Regions from separate parts of the Neobacillus sp. YIM B06451 genome, predicted to be linked through region 4. Evidence: riboswitches for the same ligand, from Rfam matches in the RefSeq annotation. Region 4 holds a riboswitch; each other region holds the start of a gene.
What was found. A riboswitch is a leader RNA that binds a small molecule or an ion and turns the genes downstream of it on or off. The one in region 4 is predicted to bind cyclic di-GMP.

Region 1: linked by a shared signal. The riboswitch ahead of RB160_RS11895 (LPXTG cell wall anchor domain-containing protein) and the one ahead of RB160_RS19530 (hypothetical protein) in region 4 are both predicted to bind cyclic di-GMP.
Region 2: linked by a shared signal. The riboswitch ahead of RB160_RS14465 (DUF192 domain-containing protein) and the one ahead of RB160_RS19530 (hypothetical protein) in region 4 are both predicted to bind cyclic di-GMP.
Region 3: linked by a shared signal. The riboswitch ahead of RB160_RS11775 (DUF5667 domain-containing protein) and the one ahead of RB160_RS19530 (hypothetical protein) in region 4 are both predicted to bind cyclic di-GMP.

The regions. Positions count from the first base shown of each region.
Region 1 covers NZ_JAVFKJ010000005.1:180,150-188,680, forward strand. Annotated here, with positions in the region: gene RB160_RS11890 (class D sortase) at 1-68, opposite strand, end outside; gene RB160_RS11895 (LPXTG cell wall anchor domain-containing protein) at 295-3,087, opposite strand; cyclic di-GMP riboswitch class I at 3,263-3,354, opposite strand; gene RB160_RS11900 (DL-endopeptidase inhibitor IseA family protein) at 3,899-4,819, opposite strand; gene RB160_RS11905 (F0F1 ATP synthase subunit epsilon) at 5,101-5,508, opposite strand; gene atpD (F0F1 ATP synthase subunit beta) at 5,529-6,950, opposite strand; gene RB160_RS11915 (F0F1 ATP synthase subunit gamma) at 7,052-7,909, opposite strand; gene atpA (F0F1 ATP synthase subunit alpha) at 8,064-8,531, opposite strand, start outside.
Region 2 covers NZ_JAVFKJ010000008.1:51,313-59,843, reverse strand. Annotated here, with positions in the region: gene RB160_RS14495 (spore gernimation protein GerPD) at 1-4, opposite strand, end outside; gene gerPC (spore germination protein GerPC) at 1-600, opposite strand; gene RB160_RS14485 (spore germination protein GerPB) at 641-880, opposite strand; gene RB160_RS14480 (spore germination protein) at 894-1,115, opposite strand; gene RB160_RS14475 (DUF418 domain-containing protein) at 1,322-2,509, shown strand; gene RB160_RS14470 (DNA topology modulation protein) at 2,506-3,045, shown strand; cyclic di-GMP riboswitch class I at 3,131-3,217, shown strand; gene RB160_RS14465 (DUF192 domain-containing protein) at 3,317-3,649, shown strand; gene RB160_RS14460 (Flp family type IVb pilin) at 3,674-3,850, shown strand; gene RB160_RS14455 (A24 family peptidase) at 4,055-4,570, shown strand; gene RB160_RS14450 (TadE/TadG family type IV pilus assembly protein) at 4,567-4,950, shown strand; gene RB160_RS14445 (pilus assembly protein TadG-related protein) at 4,963-5,868, shown strand; gene cpaB (Flp pilus assembly protein CpaB) at 5,877-6,584, shown strand; gene RB160_RS14435 (CpaE/TadZ family protein) at 6,604-7,461, shown strand; gene RB160_RS14430 (TadA family conjugal transfer-associated ATPase) at 7,458-8,531, shown strand, end outside.
Region 3 covers NZ_JAVFKJ010000005.1:151,871-160,401, reverse strand. Annotated here, with positions in the region: gene RB160_RS11795 (VanZ family protein) at 1-51, opposite strand, end outside; gene spoIIQ (stage II sporulation protein SpoIIQ) at 171-1,010, shown strand; gene RB160_RS11785 (penicillin-binding transpeptidase domain-containing protein) at 1,174-3,183, shown strand; gene RB160_RS11780 (GNAT family N-acetyltransferase) at 3,344-3,841, shown strand; gene RB160_RS11775 (DUF5667 domain-containing protein) at 3,974-5,452, opposite strand; cyclic di-GMP riboswitch class I at 5,528-5,614, opposite strand; gene RB160_RS11770 (gamma-glutamyltransferase family protein) at 5,833-7,437, shown strand; gene RB160_RS11765 (pyroglutamyl-peptidase I) at 7,452-8,057, shown strand.
Region 4 covers NZ_JAVFKJ010000015.1:17,080-20,239, reverse strand. Annotated here, with positions in the region: gene RB160_RS19535 (ImmA/IrrE family metallo-endopeptidase) at 1-684, opposite strand, end outside; cyclic di-GMP riboswitch class II at 1,150-1,233, shown strand; gene RB160_RS19530 (hypothetical protein) at 1,265-1,762, shown strand; gene RB160_RS19525 (HD domain-containing phosphohydrolase) at 1,860-2,786, opposite strand; gene RB160_RS19520 (coiled-coil domain-containing protein) at 2,896-3,160, opposite strand, start outside.

The DNA.
Region 1 (8,531 bases), on a different contig from region 4:
CTGGACACCGGAAACAAGAGAAATCCGCACCCTATTAAAATCAGTAAAATTGCAGCCGTCTTTTTCATTTGCAACTCCTTATAGAAAAGCGTAAGCGTCCGTTTAGCGCCGTATGGACTGGAGGGCCCCGATGGAGATAAAGGAAACACGATGAACGTAAGTGAATCGATGTTGACTTATCGTAGCGAGGGGACCGAAGTACACTAGGCGCTGGACGCTGGAGCTAGACATATTTTAATCATTCATATCTTTAAAAATAGAGGGAGGAGTTTATCCTCCTCCCTCCCATGTTATTTAGCTTCGCACTTTGCCTGCGCGCAGTATCCCAAATCCAGCAATCGCAAGCAGCATGCCAATGAAGTAGTATGGCATCGGACTGGACTCACCAGTTTGCGGAAGCGAACCGTCAAATCCGCCTACATTTCCTCCTGGTGTTTCATTGTCGCCAATATTTACAGGAGGATTTTCATCGCTTTCCCCGCCTGTTGCAGGGTCTTCAGGATCGACCACTGTTCCAGGGTCGGTTCCGCCGCCGGTGCCAGGGTCAGTTCCGCCGCCAGTGCCTGGGTCAGCAGGTAGTGGAGGTGGGGTTAAAGATTCACATTGGATAACTACATTCAAAATTTGGTCCTGTTTAGTTGACTGGAGCTTGTCCATTGTGAAAATTGTCGGTGTTCCGTTCAACAGGACTTCAATACCATTGATCTCACTCATATCCAGGTTTACGTCCACAATGGCGCCATTTTCCCCGAATGTGAAGTTAATGGCTTGGCCATTATTCAAAAGGATTTTTCCGTTGGCGCCGATGTTTACACATCCACTGGCCAAAAGTTTAATCCATGCAAGTTCTTTTGCCTCAACGATTGGACCGCCCGGTGTTGGGTTTTCCGGGATAACAATTACTGGTGGAGCTGGTGGAGTCGTACCGCCGCCACCGCCGCTATTGTCTCCAGGAGGGGTTGTTCCACCACCACCGTTGTCCGCTGGCGGAGCCGCAGGGCAATCGAGCTTTATTGTTAGTAATCCTTCCGCAACTATTTTGGATGCATCAGGTAAATCTGATAACTTGAACGTTTTTACTTCTCCATTTACTGTCAGTTCAATCTTATCGATTAAGTCAATCGCCAGAGCAGCTTTGAGATCGATTGAATTGTTCTGTACCTCAATTTTTGTACCATTTTTCAAAACTACAACCGTCTTTGTGATAGTTCCGATACAGTTTGAAAGATCAAGCTTAATTTTCGTAAAAGCATTGCCGCCTTCCGCAAGGTCGCAGTCAAGCTTGACGGTTAAAAGCCCATCTTTTAATGTGACCAGGTTAGCTGCCAAATCGGCCAGTTTGATCATTTTTACCTCGCCGTACACTGTCAGCTTGAAGCCTTCAATGTCATTGATGCCCAGATTCAGCAAAAGATCGAGGGTATCCGAATTGAAATCTACTTCTGTTCCATTCTTCAATACAAGAACAGCCTTCTCGACCGGTCCGATACAGCCTTCAATCACTACCTTGATTTTGGTAATGGCAGGCACAACTGGAGGCTGGTCCTGTCCGCAATTGATTTTTATTGTGATTGTGCCGTTTATTGATTCTTCCGTAACATTTGCGTGAGACAACAAGTACGTTTTGGTTGTATCCCCGTTTTGCAGCTTCACGCCGGCGATATTTTCAAGCTTAACTCCTTCTTCCAGGGTCAGTAGGAGGCTTAGAAGCGAAGTAAATTGTACCTCTTTTCCGTTGGTAAGAAGAAGCCACGCTTTATCGAAAGGTCCAATACAGCCTTTAACAACAAGCTTTACTTTTGTCAATTCAGGGTTTTCCACTGGAGGCTTTTCTCCGCAATTAATCGTTATGACAATTTTTCCGTCAACCTTTTCTTTCGTTACCTTGGCATCCGTTAATAAATAAGTTGTCTCTTTATCTCCAACCTTCAGCTTTACTCCAGTAATCCCTTCGAGAGCCACATTCCCTTCAAGTTCAAGAAGTAGCTTTCCAAGTGAGGTGAACTTAAGTTCTTCACCATTTGCAAGAATCAGCCATGCGCTATCCACCAATCCAATGCAGCCTTTAAGGGCAACCTTGACTTTTGTCAATTCAGGTTTTTCAACTGGAGGCTTTTCATTGCAATGGATTTTAATTACGATTACGCCGTTAACGGTTTCTTTTGTTACTTTTGCATCAGCCAGCAAGTAGTCTGTTGTGTTGTCGCCTACTTTTAACCTGATGCCCACGATGTCATCGGGATTTTCATCCAGGACAAGCATCAGATTGCTTAAGGACGTAAACTCAATTGGATTTTTACCATTTAGAAGCAACCACGCTTGGTCAAAAGCTCCAACGCAATTTTTAACAACAAGTTTAACTGCCGCTCCGGCGTTATCTTTACATTCAATTTTAAAAACAATCGTGCCATTTTCATTTTTTGGCGAATCCACAAGAACTTCATCTTTATTGAAAGTCAATTCTTTGCCGCCTTTTAGGACAACTCCTACCTTAGCGATATCGGCAAGCTCAATATCGAGTTCATTCATTCCCTTGGTAAGATTGATTCTAGTATTTTTGTCGTCATTCAGAATAAAGAAAGTACCTTCAGCTAATGGGTTGCAGCCTTTTATCAAATTGACCTTATATTTGTTCTTCCCATTACCGTCCTGGCCATTGTTGTTTCCATTACCAGGATTCTGGTTATCTCCCTGGCCGCCACCGTTATTTTTTTCTTTTACAACATAAGAAAACGTAATGCTGGTAATTTCGTTCCCAACAAGTTCAGGCAGGATACCTGATTTCCCACCACTAAAACCGTTTAATGGTGTTTGTCCAATTAGAATGCTCTGTATGTCAAGGTTGGAGGTCCATCTCCAATCTCCTGCACTCCCCGCAGTTTCCACGGTAATTTCCAGTGGACCATCAAGATCTTTATATTTTCCCGCCACAAGGTTTGATACGTTGAGGACGAAAGTTTTAGTTTCTCCTTTATTGTCTTCTCCTCCCCCTTGTTTTGCGAACGCGGCTCCCATAGGAAGAATGTTAAAAATCATTAGAAGTACTGATAGAAATATTGCAGCGTTTCTTACTACAATCTTTTTCAAATAATAACCCTCCTGCCCTTTAATTTATGTTATTGATCAAAAATAACCGAATATTCACCAACTCTTTACGTAACACCTCCTCGTTGGGCCCTTGTATTTAATAATGGAAGTAAAATTTGACCCCATTATTATTAAAAAATAGTTTAAAACACCAAAAAGCTGCCAGAAAAAGGTTTCTGGCAGCTGGACGGCCATTCCGGAAGTGATCCGGAAGCAGGCTCCGAGGCTTTGCGTCCCACCCTTTCGGATGGTTTGCCTTTATCATCATGTATGTAATTGCGAACACTCTTTTAGTTGAGTTTATAGCCTCATTTCAGTTTATTGAATACCCGGTTAAATACTAGATAAACCAATTTATGAATTAACTTGCTACAAAGGTAATAAATACCTATTATTTCGGACTTTTTATGTGATTTATCGAATAAAAGGTGGACCTTTTTACCAATTATACCTTAATAAAGAATTTATATAAAGAATATTGTTCAAAATAAAGAACGTTTAATTCCTACCACCTTTTCTATTAGCCTTCATGAAATATCCCGGATCCTTTCTATGGCTTGGATTCAAGGCTGGAAAAAGAAAGTTGACCTAAACTCCCACTAATACTTTCATATAAAGAACGAATGGGCTTTAAAGAACAATTATTATATTTCCTCGTATGGAATTTTTAATAGAAACGGTTTTCGATGGATTATTCAATTACACGGGATTTTGCGGGTATTAAGAGGCAATAGCAATATAGTTTTAGGAAGGGGGAAAGCGGGAGCCAAAAGGGAGAAACCTGCCCAAACCGGACAGGTTCCTTTTTAAATTATTTTAAGTGACGGACGGTGCCATAGCTGGCAATCTTGAATTCCATATCTCCTGTTTGCTGAATGAGGAAGTACATTTCATTCTCTCCAGGCTTTAATGATCCTTTATATCCTGCATCAAGTTCTACGAAGAATTTAGCCTTGTATTCAACATGAACCTTCGACCTGCCAACTTCTTTCATTTCTCTGACCTCAACCTTTTTAATTCCCTTCTTAAATTCATCGACCCAGGCGGTAGTTGAAGGATTCAGGAATTGTTGCTTGGATACATTTGAATCCACTAGAAGATATTTAAAGAATGCAAAAGCCGGATTAATATTAAAAGGGATATCCAGGTCAAGTGCCGGCTCGCTGCTTACTCTGTAGCCAATTGACGGATAGTAGTTGTATCTGACAATATAGGCTTCTTTTTCAGCTGAATCGCCCACAGGAACTACGAGGCGGAAAACCTTCACGTTCTTGTCATTCCTCACAAATTGGGCTTCGGCTTTATCCCATTGCAGGAGTGAACCACCATCTGCCTCAGGCTGGGCAAGCTTCCCTTTATATACAATTATGCCGCGGTCTTTGATGAACTTTTCGGCCGCATGATGTGTTAAGGTTTTCTTTAAGTAAGCCAACAGTTCCTTTTTTGTGTCGATGGAGCTAGAAAGGTAGCGGTACGTTGTTCCCTTGTAGGCAAACGTTTTATACTCTCCTTCCTTATAGGACCCCCCCATTTGGACATAGGCTGATGCTTTCGCCAAATCCGCTGCCATTTTTACGGCTTGCTTGGCGGATAACTCGGTTGATGCTATTGCTTTTTGTGCTGTGGTATTTTTATTTGTTCCAGCAGCAAACGCCGCATCGGTAGTTTGCAGAAGAGGCGCCCCAAGTAAAGCCAATGTAATGCCTGCAATCAATATGTTTTTGTTTCTCATGTTTATTCCTCCCACTCATTTTGTCATGCAATTGAATAGTCGGAGGAGTAATGGAAAACGTTACATAATTTACCTGATTTTATGCAGAAAAATATTTGTTTCGTTCTTCACCACTAAAATGGTTGAGATTTATTGCCCGAACAACAGTGAGTAGCCCCGCCATGGATACACGACTTCATATGGTTGGAAAACCCAACTAGTTCTTTTCTGAAAAGAAAAAGCCCCCAAAACGGAGCTTTCACTCCATATTGGGGACGGATGTCCTAGTTAATATATCGTTTTTACAGTCTTCTCTCTGCTACGGCCAGACGGTTAATGGCACGCTGAAGCGCAAGTTCCGCACGTTTGAAATCGATATGCTCCTGCTGGCGCTCTCGGAGTCGCTGTTCGGCCCTCTCCTTCGCACGCAGCGCCCGCTCAACATCAATCTCATCCGATTGTTCCGCGGACTGGGCCAAAATGGTTACCTTCTCGGGACGGACTTCAAGAAATCCGCCGCTTACCGCAACCAATTCAGTTTTTCCTTCCTTTTTCATCCGAACGGCGGCAATTTGCAGTGGCGCGACCATCGGAATGTGTCCTGGAAGAATTCCCAGTTCACCGCTTTGTGCTTTCGTGCTTACCATTTCGACATCGGCGTCATAAACCGGGCCATCGGGAGTAACAACACTGACTTTGATAGTCCTCATTTTTCACCCTCCTGGCTTGTTTAGACCTCTACGCCCATGCCTTTTGCAGCTTCGACAACGTCTTCGATGCGGCCTACTAGGCGGAATGCATCTTCCGGAAGATGATCGTATTTTCCTTCAAGGATTTCACGGAAGCCTTTAACAGTTTCCTTGACCGGCACGTATGAACCTGGCTGGCCAGTAAACTGCTCCGCAACGTGGAAGTTTTGCGATAGGAAGAATTGAATCCGACGGGCACGGTGAACGACTAGCTTATCGTCATCACCAAGTTCGTCCATACCAAGGATCGCGATGATATCCTGAAGTTCACGATAACGCTGAAGCGTCTGCTGCACTTGGCGCGCAACATTGTAATGCTCTTCTCCAACGATTTCAGGAGAAAGGGCACGTGAAGTCGAAGCAAGTGGGTCTACCGCAGGATAAATACCCATTTCAGAAAGCTTACGTTCAAGGTTTGTCGTTGCATCCAAGTGGGCAAATGTTGTAGCCGGAGCCGGATCTGTGTAGTCATCCGCTGGTACATAGATTGCCTGGATGGAAGTAACGGAACCTTTATTGGTTGATGTAATACGTTCCTGCAGCTTACCCATTTCGGTAGCAAGTGTCGGCTGGTAACCAACCGCTGATGGCATGCGTCCGAGAAGGGCGGATACCTCCGATCCTGCCTGCGTGAAACGGAAAATGTTATCCATGAAGAAAAGAACGTCCTGTCCCTGTTCATCACGGAAATACTCAGCCATTGTCAAACCGGTAAGGGCTACACGCATACGAGCTCCAGGCGGTTCGTTCATCTGGCCGAATACCATCGCTGTCTTTTTAATAACGCCCGAGTCGGTCATTTCATGGTAAAGGTCGTTTCCTTCACGGGTACGTTCACCAACACCGGCGAAAACGGATATACCACCATGCTCTTGGGCAATGTTATTGATCAATTCCTGGATAAGGACGGTTTTACCTACACCCGCGCCACCGAAAAGGCCGATTTTACCACCCTTGATGTATGGTGCAAGCAGGTCAACTACCTTAATTCCTGTTTCAAGAATTTCGACTTCTGTCGAAAGCTGTTCGAAAGAAGGAGCCTCGCGGTGAATGGAATCCCTGCGGGCGCTAGCCGGAACTGGTGCATCCAGGTCAATTGAGTCACCCAGTACGTTAAAAACGCGCCCAAGGGTTACATCGCCAACCGGAACAGAAATAGGGGCACCTGTGTCCACTACTTCAAGTCCGCGTGTCAGCCCGTCTGTGGAAGCCATTGCAATGGTACGGACAGTATCGTCACCAAGGTGAAGGGCTACCTCAAGGGTCAGGTCGATATCGACTTCTGATTCATTGCGCGCTTTGGAACTGATTTTTATTGCGTTATAGATTTCCGGAAGGTTGCCGCTGTCAAACTTAACGTCAACAACCGGTCCCATAACTTGCAGGACATGTCCTGTGTTCATCGTTTTCCCTCCAATCTGAAAAATCCGGGGACCATGGCCGTGCCCTTGCCTTTTGAAGGCAATATAGCGGAAGGCCTTGGCCACTCATTCGTGTCGCACGTTTACTCCAAAGCAGATGCTCCGCCGACAATCTCGGTGATTTCCTGAGTGATTGCCGCCTGGCGGGCACGGTTATATTTCAAGCTGTATGCATTAATAAGCTCTTTTGCATTGTCGGTTGCATTCCTCATTGCCGTCATCCTGGCAGCGTGTTCGCTAGCCTTGCCGTCGAGGAGAGCTCCATAAATAAGGCTCTCCGCATATTGCGGGAGGAGAACTTCGAGAATTTCCTCGGCATTTGGCTCGAATTCATAGGATGTAAGCTTTGTGGAAGCAGAAATATCCGTTAACGGAAGCAGCTTCTTTTGGGTTACTTCCTGTGAAATCGCACTGATGTAGTGGCTGTAATACATATACAGTTCGTCAAATGTACCGTCGGAAAACATGCCCACCGTGCTGCTTGCAATTGCCTTTATATCGTCAAACGATGGCTGGTCGGAAATGCCGACTATGTCAAGTACAACATTCATTCCCCTCTTGATGAAAAAGTCCCGTCCAACCCGTCCGATTGCAATAATGCCAAATTCGTCATTCGATTTATGGCGATCCTTAATTGTCTGGTACACCTGGCGCAAAATATTGCTGTTATAAGCGCCAGCAAGCCCCCTGTCAGAGGTGATGACAAGGTAACCAGTCTTTTTTACCGGCCTTGACTGGAGCATTGGATGGTTTGCATCCTTGCTGCCAACCGCGATCGAAGCCGTCACTTCCTGAATCTTTTCCATATAAGGGACAAAGGACTTGGCATTCATGACTCCACGGTTCCATTTTGCCGCCGATACCATTTCCATCGCTTTTGTAATCTGGCTCGTTTTCTTTGTGGAAACAATCCTGGATTTAATGTCGCGTAATGATGCCACTGGTTCTCACCACCCTTATCAAAGTTAAGGCCGAAAGCCGCGTGGGCCCCTGCCTGTTATTGTTGGAGAATATTCCGGCCCTGGCGCCCTTCACGATGCAGGCTCCCTTTAACGAGGAAAGCCTGGAAACCGGAAGGGCTCAGCGCCATTGCCATTATTCCGAAACTGCAAACGTCTTTTTGAATCCGTTGATTGCAGCAGCCATATCGTCATCGGAAGCAAGTTCCTTCGTCGTACGGATATGGTCCAACACATCTTTGCGGTTGTGGTCGAGCCATGTGTAAAATTCATTTTCAAAACGGCGGATATCGCCGACAGGGATATCATCAATGAATCCGCGTGTCAGTGCATAAAGGATCATAACCTGCTTTTCAACCGCAATCGGTTTGTGCAAGTCCTGCTTGAGCACTTCTACTGTGCGTGCACCACGGGCAAGCTTCGCCTGGGTTGCTTTGTCCAGGTCGGAACCGAACTGGGCAAAAGCTTCCAATTCACGGTAAGAGGCAAGGTCAAGGCGCAAGGTACCTGATACCTTTTTCATCGCTTTGATTTGTGCTGAACCACCTACACGGGATACTGAAAGACCAGCGTTGATTGCCGGGCGAACGCCGGAGAAGAACAG
Region 2 (8,531 bases), on a different contig from region 4:
TCATTGTTGTTCCCCTTCTTTCATATTGGCGGGCAAATGATTAAAAAAAGCTAGAACGCCATTTTCGATTTCTTTTTTGAGCGCTTCTGCCGTTTTAGCGATTGAAGTGTCATCAGGCCCGGTTGCCCCGGCTTTTCTCAAATGTGCTTCAATCCTGCCAGGAAGCTGTTTTTTAATGTCATTTTGAATGAAGGAAAGGTAGGAGCCTGCATGCTGCACGCCAAGCTTCGTTTCCGCGGAAGCGATAAATCCGGGAAGGTCTGATTCGATGTAACGGTTGATTTCTTCTTCGACTTTCATCCCGCGCTGCATCATTTCCATCGGAGGAAGAGGCATCCCCGGCTGGCCGCTCGGGATAGAAAAATCCTCAATTCCTTGCAAGTCCTGGGGATTGAGGCCGATACTAAGCGTACCCTCCAACGTTTCAACCTTCAGCTGGTCGAATTTGTATTGAATCGTCCCGACATGAATAGGGGGTTTTTCCTTTAACTGCTTTATTTCATCCTCGGCACATCTGAGCGAGTTTTCAAGGGCTGTAATTCTTTGTTCATAAAGCTGGAGCTGGCCTTGCATCCATTGAATAATTTGATAGATATCCACGGAGTACACCTCTCTTCCTCGACCTGACATGGAGTCCTATTTAAAGGGGAACCGAAGGAGTTTGTATCAAAGGAAGTTTCCCTTCTTCACCAGGGGCCGGCGCTGGAAAGGTGAAAGGTTTTTGCGCGGCAGGGGCAGGACCGGTGAAACCTCCCGTATTCGCGAGATAGGAAGCGGGTTTGATAATCCCCGCACTTCCGATTTGAAAAACAGAGGAATTTGATATCCCGCCGATTCTAATAAAGTTGATTTGGATAGTTTGCTGGATATAAAAATTCATGCCGGCCACCTCACTAGATATTGAATGCAATAGGCTGGTCGATCCCGTCTGTGTCATACACATTTGTTGAACTTACGCTATTCAGGTTGCTGATCGCTTCCCCGGTATTAAAGGATCCGGCCCCCGAAAAGGTTTTTGCACTGGAGATGGGAGATAGATTCAGAACATCGCCAATGTTCATAACGGCGCTCGAACCCAAGGAAATGACCTGGACAATACCTACGATTGCTGGCATAGGCTACACCCTTTGAAATTATTCTCCTACTATCGTATGTACATAGCCCGGGAATGTGTGTAGTGTGAAAGAAAAACAGAAAATGGACGAGAAAACAAGTGCGGGATGGCAAAATCTACTATATAATTACGGAATGCGCCTAAATCTATAGGCTGGGCAATTTTTTTCGCCTACATAACCATGCAAAATGGATGGGGGAGTGCGTTATGGACAGTAAGCTGGAGCCGACAGTTGAAGGAAACCGGATAGCATCATTAGATGCAATGAGAGGGTTTGCGATAATAGGGATTTATCTGGTCAATATGCTGAGCTTCCACTCCCCTTATGTTTTCATCGACCCGCTAGAATGGTGGGGAAAAGGCATCGACCGGATTGCCTATTTGTTTATTGACGTATTTGCCCAGGCGAGCTTTTACCCATTGTTCTCTATGCTTTTCGGGTACGGGCTTATGCTCATGAGGGAGCGGGCAATTGGGCGCGGGGCCAATTTTACAGTGTTCGCCGCGAGAAGGCTGGCCTTTCTTCTTGCTGTGGGAATGGTTCACGCATTCCTTATTTGGCCGGGGGATATTTTGATTACATATGCGTGCGTCGGATTGCTCCTGTTGTTTTTCCTGCGGTTCAGTGGGAAGGCTCTTCTTATCTTAGCCTTGGCCATGTATACCGTTCCAAACTTGCTTCTCGGCCTTCTTCTGTTGTTGGCTGACGTGGCAGGTCCGACTGTAAACCTATGGGAAACGTATAAAGCTGACGCGCAGCAGGCACTTGCTGTATATGGAAATGGTTCGTTTCAGGAAATTACAGAAATGAGGATATCCGAATGGATCTTTCTCAACAGCCCTGAGACTATCCCAATCACATTATTCTCTATATTGCCACTCTTTTTGTTTGGAGCGGCGGTTGCAAAGCTCAGATTGCTTGAAGAGTCTGGGAGGCATTTGAAGAAATTCAAGGCTGCCGCGTTTGGGTTGCTGCTACCTGCGATGGCCCTGAAAACGTTGCCGTATTATGGGTGGGAGGGCTACAGCGCGGAATTTTTCCAGGACTTTTTTGGAGGCCCGCTTTTGGCTCTATGCTATGCGGGGATGATTGTCTTGGGAGCCGGAAAATTCGAGGCCGTGGCTGGCTGGCTTGCCAATGTCGGAAGAATGTCGATGACCAATTATTTGTTTCAGTCGATATTGTCGACATTTATTTTTTATGGGTATGGCCTCGGCCTTTATGGTAAGGTTTCAGCCGCACAAGGAACCCTTCTTGTTTTCGCCGTTTTCTTTATTCAAATCGCTGTCAGCAGCATGTGGATGAAAACATACCGGTATGGCCCGGTGGAATGGCTGTGGCGGAGTTTCACGTATTTCAAAGTCCAAAAATTGCGGAGGAGGGGGAATGCGTGAAAAAGATTGCGATAATTGGGAGCGGAGGGGCCGGAAAAAGTACGCTTGCCAGGAATCTTGGCAAAACGCTTGGTTTGAAGGTATACCATTTGGACGCCCTTTTTTGGAAGCCGGGCTGGGTTCCGATGGACCGGACCGCATTTATTCGCTTACAAAATGAAATCATGGATGAAGAAACATGGATTATCGATGGTAACTTCGGCTCTACGATGGATGCCAGGTTGGAAAAAGCTGATACGGTTATATTCCTCCATTATTCAACCATCCGCTGTTTAATTGGGATAGTGAAAAGAAGGATTCAGTACCAAGGAAAAACAAGGCCGGATATGAGGGAGGGCTGCCAAGAAAAGCTCGATTGGCAGTTCATCACCTGGGTCGCCGGATATAACCGGAAAAAGGCTCCGTCCATCCTTGGTAAGCTTCATAAAATGCGTGATAAACAAATTTATATATTTACCCGCCCTTCGGAGGCTGAAACCTTTTTAAGGGGGTTAAGTGAAAAAAATAATACAAAAGTACTAGGTATTTTTAGTTAAAATAGTTAATTAGTACTATATCCAACCAAATATAAACATTTTATGATGTGAGTAAGAGAACAGTCGACAAGATATGCGCGCTGTATCTCGATAAAGGCAAAGCTGATGAAAATCAGTGACGCAAAGCTACAGGGGCTAAGGCACGTTTGTGCTATGCCAGCCAGTTACCGAAAGATCAGGGTGCATCATAGGTGTGTTTATTTACCAATGACCCCCCTTTCGGTAAAGGCGGGGTCATTTTATTTTCAGGAGGTGACGAAGGTTGAAGGTCGTGAATCTGTCGAATGGGACGGAAATTGCAGAATCGGTAGACAGCGCCGACAGTTTTTTCAAAAGGCTAAAGGGCCTGATGTTTACAAAGGATCTGCCCGCGGGTCACGGCCTGCTCATACAACCCTGCCAATCCATCCACACATTCTTCATGAATTATCCAATCGATGTTGTGTATTTGGACGGAAACAACATCGTCGTGGGCATTGACGAAAATATGGCGCCCTCAAAGATTGGAAAGGTTCGCCGGAAAGCCCGCTCAGTACTAGAATTGCCGGCGGGTACCATTCAGAATACGGACTTGAAAGTGGGACATTGTTTATCTATCAAATAATAAAATTTAAGGAGCTAATCAAACATGATGAATAAAATGAAAGCATTGCTAACTGAAGAACAAGGACAAGGCATGACTGAGTACGGTTTGGTTTTGGGTGTTATTGCGATTGGGGTAGTTACAATTCTCATCACATTTAAAGAGAAAATTATAGCAATATTTACAGATGTAACAACTGAGATTGAAAAAGTAAATCCGTAATTTTTTCCAAAAACAATAATAGAAGATTTATTATTATTCAATTGGTTGAAAATCAACTGCAAGGTATCAGTGGGCACGAAAACCTTTTGTTCAATCTATATAATTCAAATGAGTATTTTGTAATGTAGTAGGAAAGCCTTGCGTTCAGGAGTCAACGTGGGGCTTTTTTCAATCAGAGATTTGCCCGGAAAAGAGGTTTTTGGAGTGATAAACGCCATTTTACTGTTTCTGCTCCTGGCCATCTGTATTGTCACAGATGTGAGGGAGCGGAAAATCTATAACAAGGTCCTGCTGCCTTTCCTGATTGTGTCACTGGCGGTAAATGGGCTGGCAGGCGGGATGGAAGGATTGACGAACTCTATTCTCGGTCTCCTTGCGGGTTTCGGGATCCTTCTCATTCCTTACCTGCTGGGTGGAATGGGGGCTGGGGACGTAAAACTCCTCGCCGTAATCGGAGCTCTAATGGGAGCCAAGTTTGTCGCGCTATCAGCGATTTATATGGCGCTTGCTGGCGGGGTTTTCGCTTTAGTTCTTATCGTGTTCCGCAAAAGCGCGAAACAATTATTAAAAGGGGTTTTTTATTCATTTACCGGATTGTTGAACGGATTGAAAATTCCCCTCATGTACGATAAAGATGCAATGAAACAGACATATCCATATGGAGTTGCAATCGCGGTTGGCGCCGCCATTCAATTTTTCCGGGCCGGGATGATTTTATGAGGAAGAATGAATCCGGCCAATCATTGGTGGAGACAGCCCTTGTCCTTCCCCTTTTATTGTTGTTGGTCGTCGGGATCATTGACTTTGGCAGAGTAACATACTCTTATGCCCACCTCCACATGGCCGCCCAGGAAACAGTCCGCAAAGGAGGGCTGGGGAGGTCGGATGCAGAAATAGCATCCTTCGCAAAAAATTATGTCCGCCTTGGGGATTCGAGCAACCTAATTGTTGAAATCACTCCACCTGGCTCAATTCGGAAATCCGGTGATTATGTGAAGGTGAAATTGAAATATCCAATAAAACTGTACACCCCGTTTTTGTCCAGCCTCTTTCCAACCCCGCTTTATGCGCAGACTGATTCTACAATCCGAGTTGAGTAGGAGGCACGGATCATGGGGAATTTTTTAAAAGAAGAAAAGGGAGTCGCCATCATCTACGTCGCACTTGCCATGGTGGCATTGCTTTGCATCACTGGGCTCGCCATTGACGGCGGATTGCTTTATATGACGAAAAGCAAGCTTCAAAAAACCGCGAATGCCGCAGTACTATCCGGTGCCCAGGAGCTAACCAATTCAGAGGAACAAGTCAATAAAGTGGTGAATCGAATCCTCGCCGACCACGGAGAATCTAGTTCCAGGGAAAGCCTGCTCATCGTGAAAGACAAAAAAGTGCGGGTGGTCCTTTTAAAAAAAGTAAAGCCTGCTTTCGTGGGATTGTTCGGGTTTGAAACAGTCGATGTCCGGGCCTCGGCGGCTGCATCGCTCGCTCCAATGGGAAGGGCAGCGGGAGTCGCGCCGCTTGGCGTACACGAAGATACTCCGTTGAATTATGGCACGGTTGTCAAATTAAAAACAGACTCATCAGGTTCGGTGAGTGGGGTTTTCGGCGTCCTTGCCCTCAATGGCCCCGGTGCGAAGACTTATGAAGAAAATCTTCGTTACGGGTATCAACAGGAAATTAAGGTGGGTGAAATTATCCCAACCGAGACAGGTAATATTGCGGGTAAGACGAGGACGGTTGTCCAGGAATTGATTAATGGATGCACCTCAGCTATCGGGGATTTATCCGACAGGGATTGCTCAAGGGTTATCCTGATACCCGTTTACAAGCCATACCAATTCGATTCAAACCAGCTAAAAAATATCCAAGTAAAAGGGTTTGCCTATTTTTATATAACAGAACCAATGAGTAACACTGATACATCCATTACTGGGATGTTCATTAAATGGCCGGGTACCGGTTTTTATGAAGAAGGCAGCATTGACCGTGGCGCTTATGCCATACGGTTGACAGAGTAGGTGGAAAAATGCGATCAAAAATGGTATTAGTGCTGGCCCTCGCCATGGGCATGATTACGACAGTGTTGTTTTACCAATACATGGCGAAGTTTGATAAAAAGGAAACGACTTCCGCGCCGTTGGCGGAAATCGTCGTCGCGAAAGAAAGAATCGATAAGAACGAAAAAATAACAGCAGAGAAACTTGAGGTCATCCTGGTTTCTGAAGACAGGGCCTTGCCGCAAGCGGTGCCTTCCATTTCTCAGGCGGAGGGAAAGCTTGCTGACGCCATGATAGAAAAGGGCGAACCGATTCTTGCCCACAGGCTCGTTTCCCAAAATGAAGAAACGGTATATGTTTCCCGTAAGGTGAGGGAAGGGTACCGGGCTGTATCCGTTTCCTTAAATCTGCCACAGTCAGTTACAAATCTGATCGAACCTGAAGATGACGTCGATGTGATTTTTGCTAAAGAAGATAAAAAAGCAGCCGACGCTCCTGATTTCAGGACGAATATTTTGCTGGAAAAAGCAAGGGTATTGGCTGTCGGCAGGAAAATTATCCTGCCGGAAAACACGAAGGAACCTTATGTTGAATATACGGCGGTTACGCTCGAAGTGAAGCCGGAAGATGCGGTAAAGCTTGTCAAGGCATCACAGGAAGGAATCGTCCATTTAATGCTGCATACGAGGCCTGTTTTGAAAGCTGATTCAAGTCCTTCGGAAGGAAATGAGAGTTAATTGATGGAAGGTGATGGAGATGGCGGGGTTTGATGAAAAGACAACAAGAGAGGGCGGCGCTCCGAAAACCCGCGGAAAAATGATTGCCGTCTGCAGCGCTAAAGGTGGGATTGGCCGGACGATCCTCTCCGTCAATCTTGCTGTCTCATTATCCAAACGAAATCACTCCGTCGCTGTTCTGGATGGCGATTTTCAATTCGGGGACGTTTCACTGGCAATGGATTTGCAGCACACGTTTACAATCAAGGAGGCGATGGACGGCTTCGGTTCGCTTGATGAACATCGCCTTGAGGAATATTTAAGTGTCCACGGTAGTGGGGTGCGCGTCCTGCCTGCGCCCGAACGCCCAGAATATGCCGACCTCCTTACTAAGGAGGCGGTTTCAAAAATGGCGGATTTTCTGCTGATGAAACATGATTTTGTTGTCTGCGATACTGGCGCGGGGTTGAATGAACATACGCTTAATCTGATCGAAAAGGCGGATGAAATCCTTGTTGTCGCGACCCTTGAAATGGCCGCGATGAAAAACACGAAACTTCTGCTGGAGACGCTCGATATCCTGGGGCTTCGTGACAAGGTCCGCGTTGTTTTGAATCGGGCCAATATGGAAAGCGTCATAAAAGCAGAGGATGGGGCAAGGATCCTCGGGGAGGAAGCGCCCATTTATATCCCGAATGACTTCCAGACATGCTCGAGGTCCCTCAATATGGGGAGCCCATTTGTACTAGCGAACTCAAAATCAGAAATTGCTAAAGCTGTTTTTAAAATGGCGGAACTAATTGCATCCAACCAGGCGGGGGAAGGGATTGGGAAGAAGAAGGCAAACGCTTTATCCCTGTTCCCCTGGAAACGTAAGAAAGGGGGAATGTCAAAATGAAGCTGCTTGACCGCATCAATGAGAAAAACAACACAGCATCGCCCATTCCCAATCCTGCCGCGGAGCAATCCAAGCTGGAAACAGAATTGCAAAAGACGGAAACACCTGATATTCCAAAGGTAAAAGAAACTCCACGGGAGCAGCCTATTGAGCCAATCCGCCAAAAACAGGCCGATAAGCAGCAGGAATTGAAAAGCATCCTTCATAAAAAGATTCTCCATGAACTTAAGGATGAAGAAGTTGAGGCAATTATTCCGAAGCTTGATTCGATGGCGATGGAAGTCATCAAGGAAGATGAATCGTTCCGAGGGATTGTCGACCGGAAAGTCGTTGTTGCTGAACTGACGAATGATTTGACGGGCTTTGGCCCGATCAATCCGCTGCTCTTAGATGAAGAAGTTTCCGAGGTCATGGTCAACGGGCCGAAGCAGGTTTATTGCGAACGGAAAGGGAAGCTTGTCCTGACGGATATCACATTCCGAGATAACGAGCATGTGATGAACGTAATCGAGAAAATTGTCGCGCCGATTGGAAGAAGGATTGATGAAAGCTCGCCAATGGTCGACGCCAGGCTGCCTGACGGGTCCAGGGTTAATGCAATCATCCCTCCGCTCGCGCTGAACGGTCCAACGATCACGATTCGGAAATTTTCGAAGGACCCATTTCAAATAGAGGATTTAATCAACTTCGGCACGGTTACGAAAGAAATGGCGGTCTTCCTTGATGCGTGCGTCAAGGCGAGGCTGAATATATTTGTCAGCGGCGGAACGGGTTCAGGGAAAACAACGACGCTGAATGTTCTGTCCAATTTTATCCCGAATGACGAACGGATTGTCACAATCGAAGATGCCGCCGAGCTTCAGCTTGGCCAGGACCATGTTGTCCCACTCGAGTCAAGGCCCCCGAATATTGAAGGGAAAGGCGCCATCACCATCCGCGACCTTGTCAGGAACTCGCTCCGGATGAGGCCGGACCGCGTTGTTATAGGAGAGGTGCGCGGCGCCGAGGCGCTCGATATGCTCCAGGCGATGAATACCGGGCATGACGGGTCACTGGCGACGGGCCACTCC
Region 3 (8,531 bases), on a different contig from region 4:
CATATAGATGAAAGGGAGCAGCCTGGCCACCCATTTAAGAACAAATTTCATAAAAATCCTCCTTCATGATGCATAAAAGTTCGCCTAATGACAAAAAATATTCCAAAAATTTGTGTGGCAATGTATATAATTCTACCATTGTGTTCAGAATGATTGCTGAGGTGATGATAATGAGAGAGGAAGAAAAAAAGCAATCTTCTCGAGGTTTTAAACGTTTTCTTAAAAAGAGCTGGGTAGTACCGGCAGTCTACATTGCAAGTGCGGCAATCATTCTGACAGGTGTCCTTTGGTATCAAATGAGCGGCGATTCAGCGGAAAAGTACAATTACAAAACTACTGAAAACGCCAAGAAGAAGTTTAACGAGCCCGCCCTTGAGGTGAACAAATCGCTTGAGAACTTCGCGATGCCGGTCGCAAACAAGGAGAACGCGGTCATCCAGAAAAAATTCTATGATAACTCCGCCGATCCGAAAGAGCAGCAGGAAGCATTGGTCGTCCACAACAACATCTATGTTCCAAACACCGGCCTTAACCTTGCGATGAAGGATGGTTCCGGATTTGATGTCACAGCATCACTAAGCGGTACGGTTACAAGGGTCGAGGAAGATTCGCTGCTCGGCAATGTAATCGAAATCCAGCATGACAAAGGTATTGTAACACAGTATCAGTCCGTGAAAGACATCAAGGTCAAGGTTGGCGAACAGGTTGATAAAGGGCAGGTACTTGCCGCAGCTGGCCAAAGCCAGGTAAACCAAAAAGGCGGTACGCACGTCCATTTTGAAATCCGCAAAGACGGCGTAGCGGTCAATCCGGCTGACTATTTCGACAAGCCGCTTAGCTCGCTCCAAAATAGCGAGACCGCTGACCCCTCCAAAAAGAAAGAAGCAGCCGAGGGTGAAGGGGAAAGCAACGCCCCTGTTGATGAAGAAGATGCCGAATCCGCTGAAGACGAACTCAATGAGCCGTCCGGCGACTCTTCTGACAAATCCGGAGATAAAAAAAGTTCATAATCATACGTTGAAATAGGGAGGGATAAACCCTCTCTTTTTTTTGTGAAAAATTGGCCCACGCCCTAAAACCCGTTCATTGTAACAATCTGCACGCAAAGTGTCCTCCTTCAGAAATTTCCCTAACCTATGGTAAAATGAGACAAAATGAAAAGGGGGATGGGTGATGAAAAAGCTGTTCATGATTGTTTCTGCTCTGATTCTGGCAGCCGTCCTGGCAGGCTGTACGGAGAAAAAACCCGACCCGGCGGACCGATTTTCCGACTACGTGAAGCTGTGGAATAATCAGGATTTTGGCGGAATGTACTCGTATCTGTCCACGGAAGCAAAAGCATCCATCAGTAAACAGGATTTTACGGAACGATATAAAAAGATTTATGGCGACCTACAGATCAGCAATTTGAAGGTGAGTTTTACGAAGCCGAAAGAGGATAAGCAGAAGGAAGGCGAAGAAGCTACATACGGCTTTACGGCAAGTATGGACAGCATCGCCGGACCGATTGAGTTCGGCCATGATGCCTTTCTCGTGAAGGAGGAGCGGGACAAAAAAGAAGATTGGTATGTTGATTGGAATACAACTTATATTTTCCCTCAGCTTAGGAAGGGGGATAAAATCTCCCTGTCGACGCAAGCCCCTGAACGCGGCGAGATTTTTGACAGGACGGGGAATCCGCTGGCGACGACCGGGCTTGTGTATGAGGTGGGTGTCGTTCCAAAGGATATGGAAGGGCAGGAAGCGGAAACATTGGCCCAGCTCGGGAAATTGCTCAATATGGCGCCGGAGAGCATTGAAAAGCAGGTAAAGGCCAGCTGGGTAAAGCCGGACTACTTCGTGCCGCTTAAAAAGGTTTCAATGAACGATGAGGCGTTAATCGCGGAATTGATCAAGCTTAAGCCTGTCCAGACGAAGAAGGTTGAGTCGAGGATTTATCCGTATGGGGCAGCGGCAGCCCATCTTGTCGGCTATGTCGGCAAAGTGACAGCCGAGGAGCTTGAGAAGCTGGAGGGCAAGGGCTATTCCAGCGGGGACATCATTGGCAAGCGCGGCATTGAGCAGGTGTATGAGGAACAGCTTCGTGGCGAGCCTGGAGTCCAAATTGTGATTAACAAGGAAGACGGTGGGCAGGAGGTTCTTGCAGAAAAGCCGGTGGTGGACGGGCAGCCAGTCAAGCTTACGGTCGATGCGGAGCTGCAGATGAAGATTACCGATCAGATGAAGGGTGAAGCTGGGGCCGTGGCCGCCATCAACCCAAAAACAGGGGAGACGCTCGCGCTTGTCAGCTCCCCGTCCTTTGACCCGAACCAGGTGGTATTCGGGATGTCGGCTGCTGAATGGAAAGCGCTCGATGATAATCCGAATAAGCCGCTTAATACGCGGTTCAATAAGAAGTTCGCGCCGGGATCGGTCATCAAGCCGATTGTCGCAGGGGCGGCACTGACGGCGAATGCCACTAATCCGGCGGATGTCATGAACGTAAAAGGCCTGAAATGGCAGAAGGACGCCTCGTGGGGAGGGTATTTTGTCACACGGGTGCATGAGGCCGCTAATGTAAATCTTGAGCGCGCGCTTGTGTTCTCTGACAATATTTATTTTGCGCAGACAGCGCTGAAGCTTGGCAAAGAGGGCTTTAGCGAAGGAATGAAGAAGTTTGCGTTCGAGGAAGATTTCGGCTATCCGTTCCCCCTTCAGGCTTCGCAGCTAGGTTCGCTTGATAAGGATATCCTGCTTGCTGACGCCGGCTATGGACAAGCGCAGCTGGAGATGAATATCGTCCATTTGGCGGCAACATACACGCCATTCCTGAACGGCGGGAATATGATTAAACCTATCCTTCTTCTAGATGACCAGCATGGGCAAGTGCTGAAGGAACAGGCAATCACTACGGAAGCTGCTGCAACGGTGGGTACGGCTCTCCGGAAGGTTGTATCCGATCCGGGCGGGACAGCTCGCGCGGCGGAAATAAAAGGCTATCCTTTGTCAGGGAAAACGGGCACAGCCGAGATCAAGGCCACCCAAGGCGAAACTGGCAAAGAGAACGGCTGGTTTGTCGCCTATAATGCCGATGCCGGGGATATGCTCGTCGCCATGCTCGTTGAAAATGTCCAAAAGCGCGGCGGCTCGCAAATCCCTGTCAAGCTCGTCAAAAACATCTTTATTGAAGCGCAGAAAGAGTAAGGAGCTAATGAAAGTCCAGAAAAGGTAGGGACAGTACATTCATTAAGCGCAGAAAAGTTAGCGGGCGGTTCACAAGGGAAAATCAAAAAGTAGCCTAGTGCACCGAAGGGAACGCACGTAAGGAACAAACAGCAAATTGACTTAAAGAGGGGATTCACAGTTGGAGCAAAGGACAGCAGCTGAAGCGGTGGCACTGGAATTTTATAACGATCGGCATCGCGCTTATTTTGAAAGGTATTTATTGCCTGAGGAGCAGCAGAAGTTCACGGCGATGCCTTTGGAGGCGTTAAAAGCATGCGAGGAGGAGAGCGGCAGGCATCCTGTCGTGATTATGTACAACGGTGAGCCTGCCGGGTTTTTCGTCCTGCATGAAGGAGAAGGGATTGCCAAGTTTACGGAGAATAAGGAAGACATCCTGCTGAGGGCCTATTCGATTAACAGCAGCTATCAGGGCCTCGGGATCGCTACACTGTCTCTTCGGCAGCTTGGCGGATTTGTTAAACAGAATTTTCCTGATAAAACGGAAATAATCCTTGCGGTGAACCACGCCAACGTCGCCGCGCAACACGTTTATCGGAAGTCCGGTTTCGTCGACCGGGGCAGAAGGATTATGGGCAGGATTGGGGAACAGTATGCTTTCCATCTTGAGCTTGATTAATAGAGCATTATTTTGAAAAGATAGAATACTACAGTACGTTAAATCGTTAATAACAGTAGTCCTTTTATGCTCGGGTTTTTGAAAACATTAAAAAAGCACCACCCTTTTGGATGGTGCCTCTGAGGCGGCGGGTTATTTCCCGCCTTTTTGTTTTGCATTTTCTTTTTCGGATTTCTCTTCTTTCGCTTCTTTTTCAGGCTTTTGCTGTTGGCCTTTATCAGAGCCGCCGGGTGCTTCGTCTTTTGTTTTTTCCTCTTTAGCTTGTTCAGAGGTTTCTTTCCCTTTTTGGCCTGAATCAGCTGGCTTTTTTGATTCCTCAGCCGCTTTTTCTTTTTGTGCAGGTTCGTTTGCCTTTTTATTCAGCGCATCTGTTTCTGTGGCGGTTTGCGAAGGGGGCTGCGCCTTTACGTTTTCTTTTTCATTTTTGGCAGACGCGCTTTCCTTCTTCACTGTTCCGGATGCCTTGCCAGTCCCGCTGTCCTTTTTAACAGTATCAGGAGTCTGTTTTGCCGGCTTTTCTTTTTTCGCGACTGAAGAAGTGACTACAGCTATTTCTTTTTTGGACAAAGCAGAAGCTGCTGTCAGCGTCTCAGTGGTTTCGTTATCGGCCGTTTCGGCTACTTTATCAGAAGCTGCATCGTTGGATGTTTCTTCACCGGAGGTACCCTGGCCGCTTCCAGTTTGTTCTTCATTTGCAGGAGCCGGAGTACCGCCGTTATCCTCAGCTTGTTCCCCATCCGTGGTTTCTCCGGATTCTGCAGGTGTTTCACTTTCCTGCCCGTCATCCTCTTTCTCTTCGTCCCTCGCGGCAAATCGTTCTTTTTTGGCAGTCAAGACTGAGAGTTTCTTTTCAAGCTTTTTTACCTGTTTGGAATTTTCATTTTCTCCTGCTTCCGCAAGTGAATTTTCCAGGTATGCAATTTTTTTATCAAGGACGATAGATTTGATTTGGTTCATCGTAACACCAAGGTCGGCCATGACTTCATCGATGTCCTGTTCTGCCAGCAAAGCTGTTAACTCTTCAATCGTTTTGCCGCTTAGTTCTGAAAGAGAGATTATTTTTGTGATTTCCCCATAGCCGAATTCCTTTGTGCGGAGCTCCTTGACTGTTTCCGTATCGAAGCCTTTGACAACGTTCGCGACCAAATAAGCATCGTCAATAACCTTTGCTGCCTCTTCCAGCTCTTCTTCTTCAAGCTGGCCTTCAACTACCTCGTCAAGTTCAGCCGTTTCTTCGAGTTTGTTTGTTAATTCCTCTTTCAATTCATCCGAAGCATCTTCATCGGCGATAACCTCAGAAACTGTTTCTTTGGCCGATTCCAAGAGTTTGACATAATCCGCGACCGCGCCACTTACAAATTCCGTCTTTTCGCTAGTAGTCATCAAAGCTGCTTCCGCCAGGCGTTCCTTTGCAAATTCCATCAACAGGCTAGCTTCCTTTTCCGAATCAAACGTAAAAAATAGCCTCAGGTCCTCAAAAAGCTGGTCGAAGCTATAAAGGAACTGGTCAGGGGTCGTTCCCGCCGTGCCTTCAAGCTCTGCGCTTGCACTGGCGGTTGTCCCAAACGCAAGGGTTGCCGCCAATGCGGCGGTAAATACAAATTTCTTCATCTCTTTCTCTCCCATGATTTTATTACAATTAAAACCGAAGGGAGATTAAGAAGTTTATCCGAACCTTCTTAGCTCTTCGGCAGCTGGCTGGCATGACCGTTGTTAGTCGAAGCCCCTATAGCTTTGCGGCGCCGGGTTTCCCCAGGTGTGCCCTTTCGGAGTTTAATTGCAATTTTAGTATAAAATAATTTTCCAATTATAAAAATAGCAAAATTTTTGTTTTCTATTTTTCAGAACCTTTAGACAGCTGAAAGGGTCTTTTGGTATACTTTTCGTGTAACGAAGTAATTCCATTTTTACCGAAATAAACCATGGCTCCGAGTGTAAACAGAAGGCAATGTTTCTAAAAAACTATGTTCTATTGCCGGGGGGAAAAGGGTTTGTCACTATTAAATTATCCATTTGCATCACGCCGGATGGCGGCGATTGCGAGAAACGGAATGGTTGCCACATCGCAGCCGCTTGCGGCCCAGGCCGGGCTGCGCATTCTTCAGCAGGGAGGGAATGCGATTGATGCGGCGATTGCTACAGCTGCCTGCCTGACTGTCGTTGAGCCGACGTCAAACGGGATTGGCGGGGATGCGTTCGCGCTCGTCTGGACACAGAACAAGCTATTCGGCTTGAATGGGAGCGGGCCGTCGCCTGCAAGCATTTCAATCGACAAAGTCAAACAGCTTGGGCATGAAAAAATGCCTTTGGCCGGATGGGTTCCTGTTACCGTTCCAGGGGTACCGTCTTCGTGGGCGATGCTGTCCGAACGATTTGGGAGGCTGCCTCTAACAGAGGTTCTCCGTCCCGCCATCGAGTATGCCGAAAATGGTTTCCCATTGTCGCCAATCACCGCGAAGTACTGGGCGAGGGCACACAAAATTTTTCAAACTAGGCTGAATGGGCCGGAATTTGATGAGTGGTTCAAGTTGTTTACGCCAGACGGCAGGGCGCCGGAGCCAGGGGAGATGTGGAAGTCGCCCGACCATGCCAGCACACTGCGGGAGATTGCGGAGACAAAGGCGGAAAGCTTCTACCGCGGCGGTCTCGCTGAGAAGATTGCTGCTGCTTCAAAAGCAGCCGGTGGTTTCCTTGACGAATCGGATCTAGCGGCCTACCAGGCGGAATGGGTCGAACCAATTTCCGTCAATTACAAGGGGTATGACGTTTGGGAAATCCCCCCGAATGGGCAGGGTCTGATTGCCCTGATGGCGTTGAATATTTTAAAAGAATACAATTTTACGCACCGGGAAAGCCCGGATGCCATCCATATCCAGCTTGAAGCGATGAAGCAGGCGTTCGCGGATGGAAAAGCCTATATTTCCGACCCACGCACGATGAGGGCGAAAGTGGATGACTTTTTATCGGAAGAATACGCGAAAAATGCCCGTGCGAATATTCAGGGAACAGCACAGGTGCCTGAGCCAGGCAGCCTTCCAAAAGGAGGCACTGTCTATCTCGCAACAGCCGATGGGGAAGGGAACATGGTTTCTTTTATCCAGAGCAATTATATGGGCTTTGGCTCGGGGATTGTGGTGCCTGGAACCGGGATTGCCATGCAGAACCGCGGCGTCGATTTTTCGCTTGATCCAAATCATGAGAACTGCCTGCAGCCGGGCAAGAAGAGTTACAATACGATTATTCCGGGCTTTCTGACGAAGGACGGGGAAGCGATTGGCCCGTTTGGCGTGATGGGGGGCTTCATGCAGCCGCAAGGGCATGTACAGGTCGTTATGAATATGGTCGATTTCGGCCTGAACCCGCAGGCTGCCCTGGATGCACCGCGTTGGCAATGGATCGAGGGGCTTCGGGTCGATGTAGAGCATGAGTTTCCGAATTATGTTATCCAACAGCTTGCCGCCAAAGGGCATGCAGTTTCGGTGGCCTATGATTCAGGAGGCTTCGGGCGCGGGCAAATTATCGTCCGGGACCCGCAGACAGGCGTGCTGACGGGCGGTACCGAGCATCGGACCGATGGCAGCATTGCCAGCTGGTAGAGGAGGGTTTATAAGTGAAGAAATTGCTTTTGACTGGCTTTGAGCCGTTTTTGTCCTTTCCGATCAATCCGACGGAAAAGATTGTAACCGCTTTGGACGGGCAGGAAATTAGCGGTTACCAAATTACAGGCTTGCTTTTGCCTGTGGACTATAACTCATCTGCCGGGCGGCTTTTGGAAAAAATGCGCGCGGAGGAGCCGGACGCAGTCATCTCGCTTGGGCTCGCTGCCGGGCGTTCATCAATCACGCCGGAACGGCTTGCGATTAACTGCCGTGACGGAGCCGCAGACAACAATGGTGTCGTGCTTGAGGACGCTCCGATTATCGAGGGCGGGCCGGACGGCTACTTTTCAACCCTTCCAATCAGGCGAATGGTAAATACGTTGAAGGAAAGCGGCTTTCCCGCCGAGATTTCCAATACCGCTGGAACGTACCTATGCAACAATGTCATGTATGCCGTGCTTCACGAACTAGCCGAAGCAGGCAAGAAGGTACCGGCTGGTTTCGTCCATATTCCCGCTTCCCATGAGCTTGCCGTCGCTGGGAAAAAAACGATGCCATCCTGGAGCGACAGGGACTTGCTTGAAGCAGTGAAGGTTTTGATCGGGGCGCTTGGGTAAAAGCGAGAATTAATATCTTGGCAATTTGAATCTAGAACCGTTTTGATAGAGTTTGCGTCGTGAAACGGTCTTGACGGAGTTTCTAAAGACCGTTTTAAGAGTGTTTAAAAGGTAAAACGGTCTTGACAGGGCTTCTAAAGACCGTTTTGAAAGTGTTTGCGTCGTGAAATGGTCTTGACGGCGTTTCTCAGGACTGTTTTAAGTGAGTTTGCAAGCCGAAACGGTCTTGACAGTCTATAAGGCAATCAAAATATTTATACTAGTGAACCAGGGGACTGAATCCCCTGGTTTTGTTATACTAGTAAAAATTCCAGCCTGGAAGGGGAAATCCCCTAATGCTGATAAACCGCTGTGATTCGCTGATAAATGGCTTGCATTTGCTGATAAACCCCGTCCAATTACTGATAAAACATGCGCATTTAATGATAAAATCTATCCAAATGCTGATAGAGCGCCAAATTATGGATTGCCCAA
Region 4 (3,160 bases):
TTTATATTTTTTTGAAAATTTTTCCGTTATTATGTCAATATGAGCCTGGTTGATTCCGATAAATTTCTTATGCAGGAACCCAATGAATGTGTAATAAGATAGGAAAAGAATGAGTACGAGATTAATTTCGAGATGGTCATAGAATGCAAGAATTGGGAAAACTATCCCCACCTCAAACAACATTGGCCCAAACCGATCCAGGAAAAGCTTTGTAGTTGCAGCCCCGGTTTCAAGATAGACATATACATATTTCAGCAGGACACTTAGGAATAGCATAAATAAAGACGTTAAATATCGGGCCTGGTAATCCATATCGGAATAGCCATTATACAATTCGTTGCAGACTATGATTATAATGGTATAGATCGACAATAATGATAAGATTGACTGCAGCCGGCCCCTTTTCTTAAGAAGGATGGACATTATGCTATCAACCAGGAGATAAATAAATCCATATACGATCGAAAACCGATCAAATACAATCAGCGACAAAATGACATTGAAAAAGGAGTACCCAAAACCGGAAAAAACCTTTAAATTAACCTGATCAAACACGACCATAATACAGAGAAATAATAAAATGTCCCACTCAAGCTCGGCGGGAATCGTTATGAAAGCATTTGTTAAAAGCAGCGCGGGTATAAGAAAAACAAGACTGACATGTTTCCCGATAACGCTTCTCATGGTGGTTCACCTGTTTTCCTAGTAATAGTTTTCCTACTTCCTTCCATTTTACTTGAAAAAAACAGTTTTTTTAATCATTATTTTTCTACATACCCACGATTTTTGACGTAATTTGTCTATTAAAAAAGGTATATTTCAACTCCCGTTTACTATATACTTTGAATGAATAAGGGCAGCGGTTGCCCTTGTTTTACATTCTTCCTCCTAGGTATACACGATCCATTGCCAGCGCTAACCTTGTTAGTGCTCTTTTTTTGTCCTTTTTTAAGAACCATGGCGGTCCAGTTTTCCCCGTTTTAACCATAAACATGTCGAGATTTTCGGAGGGATTGTCGACCGGAAATTCTGGGTTTTAAACTATTGTTTAATTTATAATAACCTTATAAAAGATGTTCGGTATATAGAATTCAGCAAACGAAAATACCGCTCATCTTTCTTTTGCTTGTTCCGTACATAGTATCGGGACGACTCAGGGGAAGCGTTGAAGTATAGCCTTTACATGGACACTTGGGCTATATGGAGCCAATAGTGTAACCGGCCCTTTAGAAACAAACCTAAACTCTAAGGGGAGATGAAGAGAATGAAGAAAATTTTATCAGGTTTGGTAGCAGGGGCTTTGGCAATTGGAGTACTCGCAGGTTCCGCATTCGCGGCAGTAACGTTCGATTCGGCAACCGGTACGGGATTTGTAGGGAAAGGCGATGTTCAAACCGCTCTGGGATTGAATAATGCAGAAATGCAGAAGATAGCTAAGGAACTGGAGTTTACTTATGCGGAAGAGACTGTATATGCTGTTGAAGTATATTGGACCACAGGAGAAGGGACAAGGGGAGAAAAAACCCATTATGTTACCCACAAAAAAACTCAATCTATTAAGGCAGACATTGACTATATGGCCCGTAATCAAAAACAGGTAAATGGATTTATTTTGAAGGAAATGAAAATAACAGATATTGAAAACCCGGAAATCCCTGCTGTAGGTGATGTGTACCCTGGAAACTCTGGACATATTGTAACGTCCGTCGAGGAAGTATCCACAACAGGCGGTTTGTATGTTAACGGCGTTCTGCTACAGTAACAACTGCTTTTAACTAGGGAGGCACAGAAATACAGCCTTTAATCTGTAAACTTTGGCTGAAATAAAAAAGGAATCAATCACCATCGATTGATTCCTTTCATTTTACCTTAAGCATTTCGTTATCCAGGCGCCCTTCTTCTTTTAAAATCTCAACAAACGCCTCAACGACTTTCCTGTCATAATGGGTGTCAGCCATGCTGATTAACTCATTGACAGCATATTGGATATCATAGGCTTTGCGGTAGGCCCGATCCTCGGTCATAGCATCAAATGAATCGCTCACCGCGATGATTCGTGCTTCCAAAAGGATATCATCCCCTTTTAGGCCATGGGGATAGCCGCTCCCATTCAGCCTTTCATGATGCTGTTCGATTATAGTGGGGGTATCTTCATAGTAGAGGTCCTTCACCATTTCCGCCCCATCAACCGGGTGCTTCTTAATAAAGGCAAACTCCTCACTCGATAACCTATCGGGTTTATTTAAAATTTCGGTAGGTATATTAATTTTTCCGATATCGTGCAATATCGAAGCAATATATAAGTTTTCGAGCTTGTCTTTTGGGAACATAAGCTTTTTGGCAATTTTCATTGCATACTCAGTAACTCTATTGCTATGTTTGCTTGTATACTTATCCTTTCGTTCAACCTCTTCAACAATACTCTTTAAGCTGTTTAAACTCTCACTTAATTGATAAAAAGTTGGTTCAGTTATAACCCATAGATACACTACATTTGTTATAGTCGAGAAATGAATGGGTTCCTCTAAATTAGTAGCGGTAAAATAATCGCCTGGACCAAGTTCTATTTTTTCCCCATTTAGTTCGCAGATTAGGTGGCCGTCCAAAATATAAATAAACTCCGTTACATTTGGGGAGTCGCTAGGGTAAATATAGAGAATATTATTTTTTGTTATATTGGAGACCATGAATTCAGTTCCATCCCCACGTGCAAGAAGGCTAATATCAAATGCTTCAAGTGAAACTTTCTCCAATGCAGTTCCCTTTTTCCCAATAGTAAAAGCCAAATAGACCACCCCCTATTGTACAAAAAAAACGAGTCTATCTTTAATATTAGACTCGTAAAGTTACTTCTATCATATAGTATTCAAATAATTCATTCAATAAAATTTAGTATTATGGATATATTTTTACAATACGGATTGGGTCAATCCACACTTCTCTATCAGCAAAACGGACAAGTACCCAGCTGCATTCGGCAATTACTCCGTATTCCGCGGCCTTCGCAATCGTTTTATCCGACATTTTCAGCGTTTCCTCATAAATATCCGAAATGATTTTATCTAATTTTTCATTGTATTTTTGCGTTAGTTTTTCATGCGTTCCAGTGTCGCCTTCTTGAAGTTTTTTAATATCCTCAAGATACTGGGCTTGCAGCTTG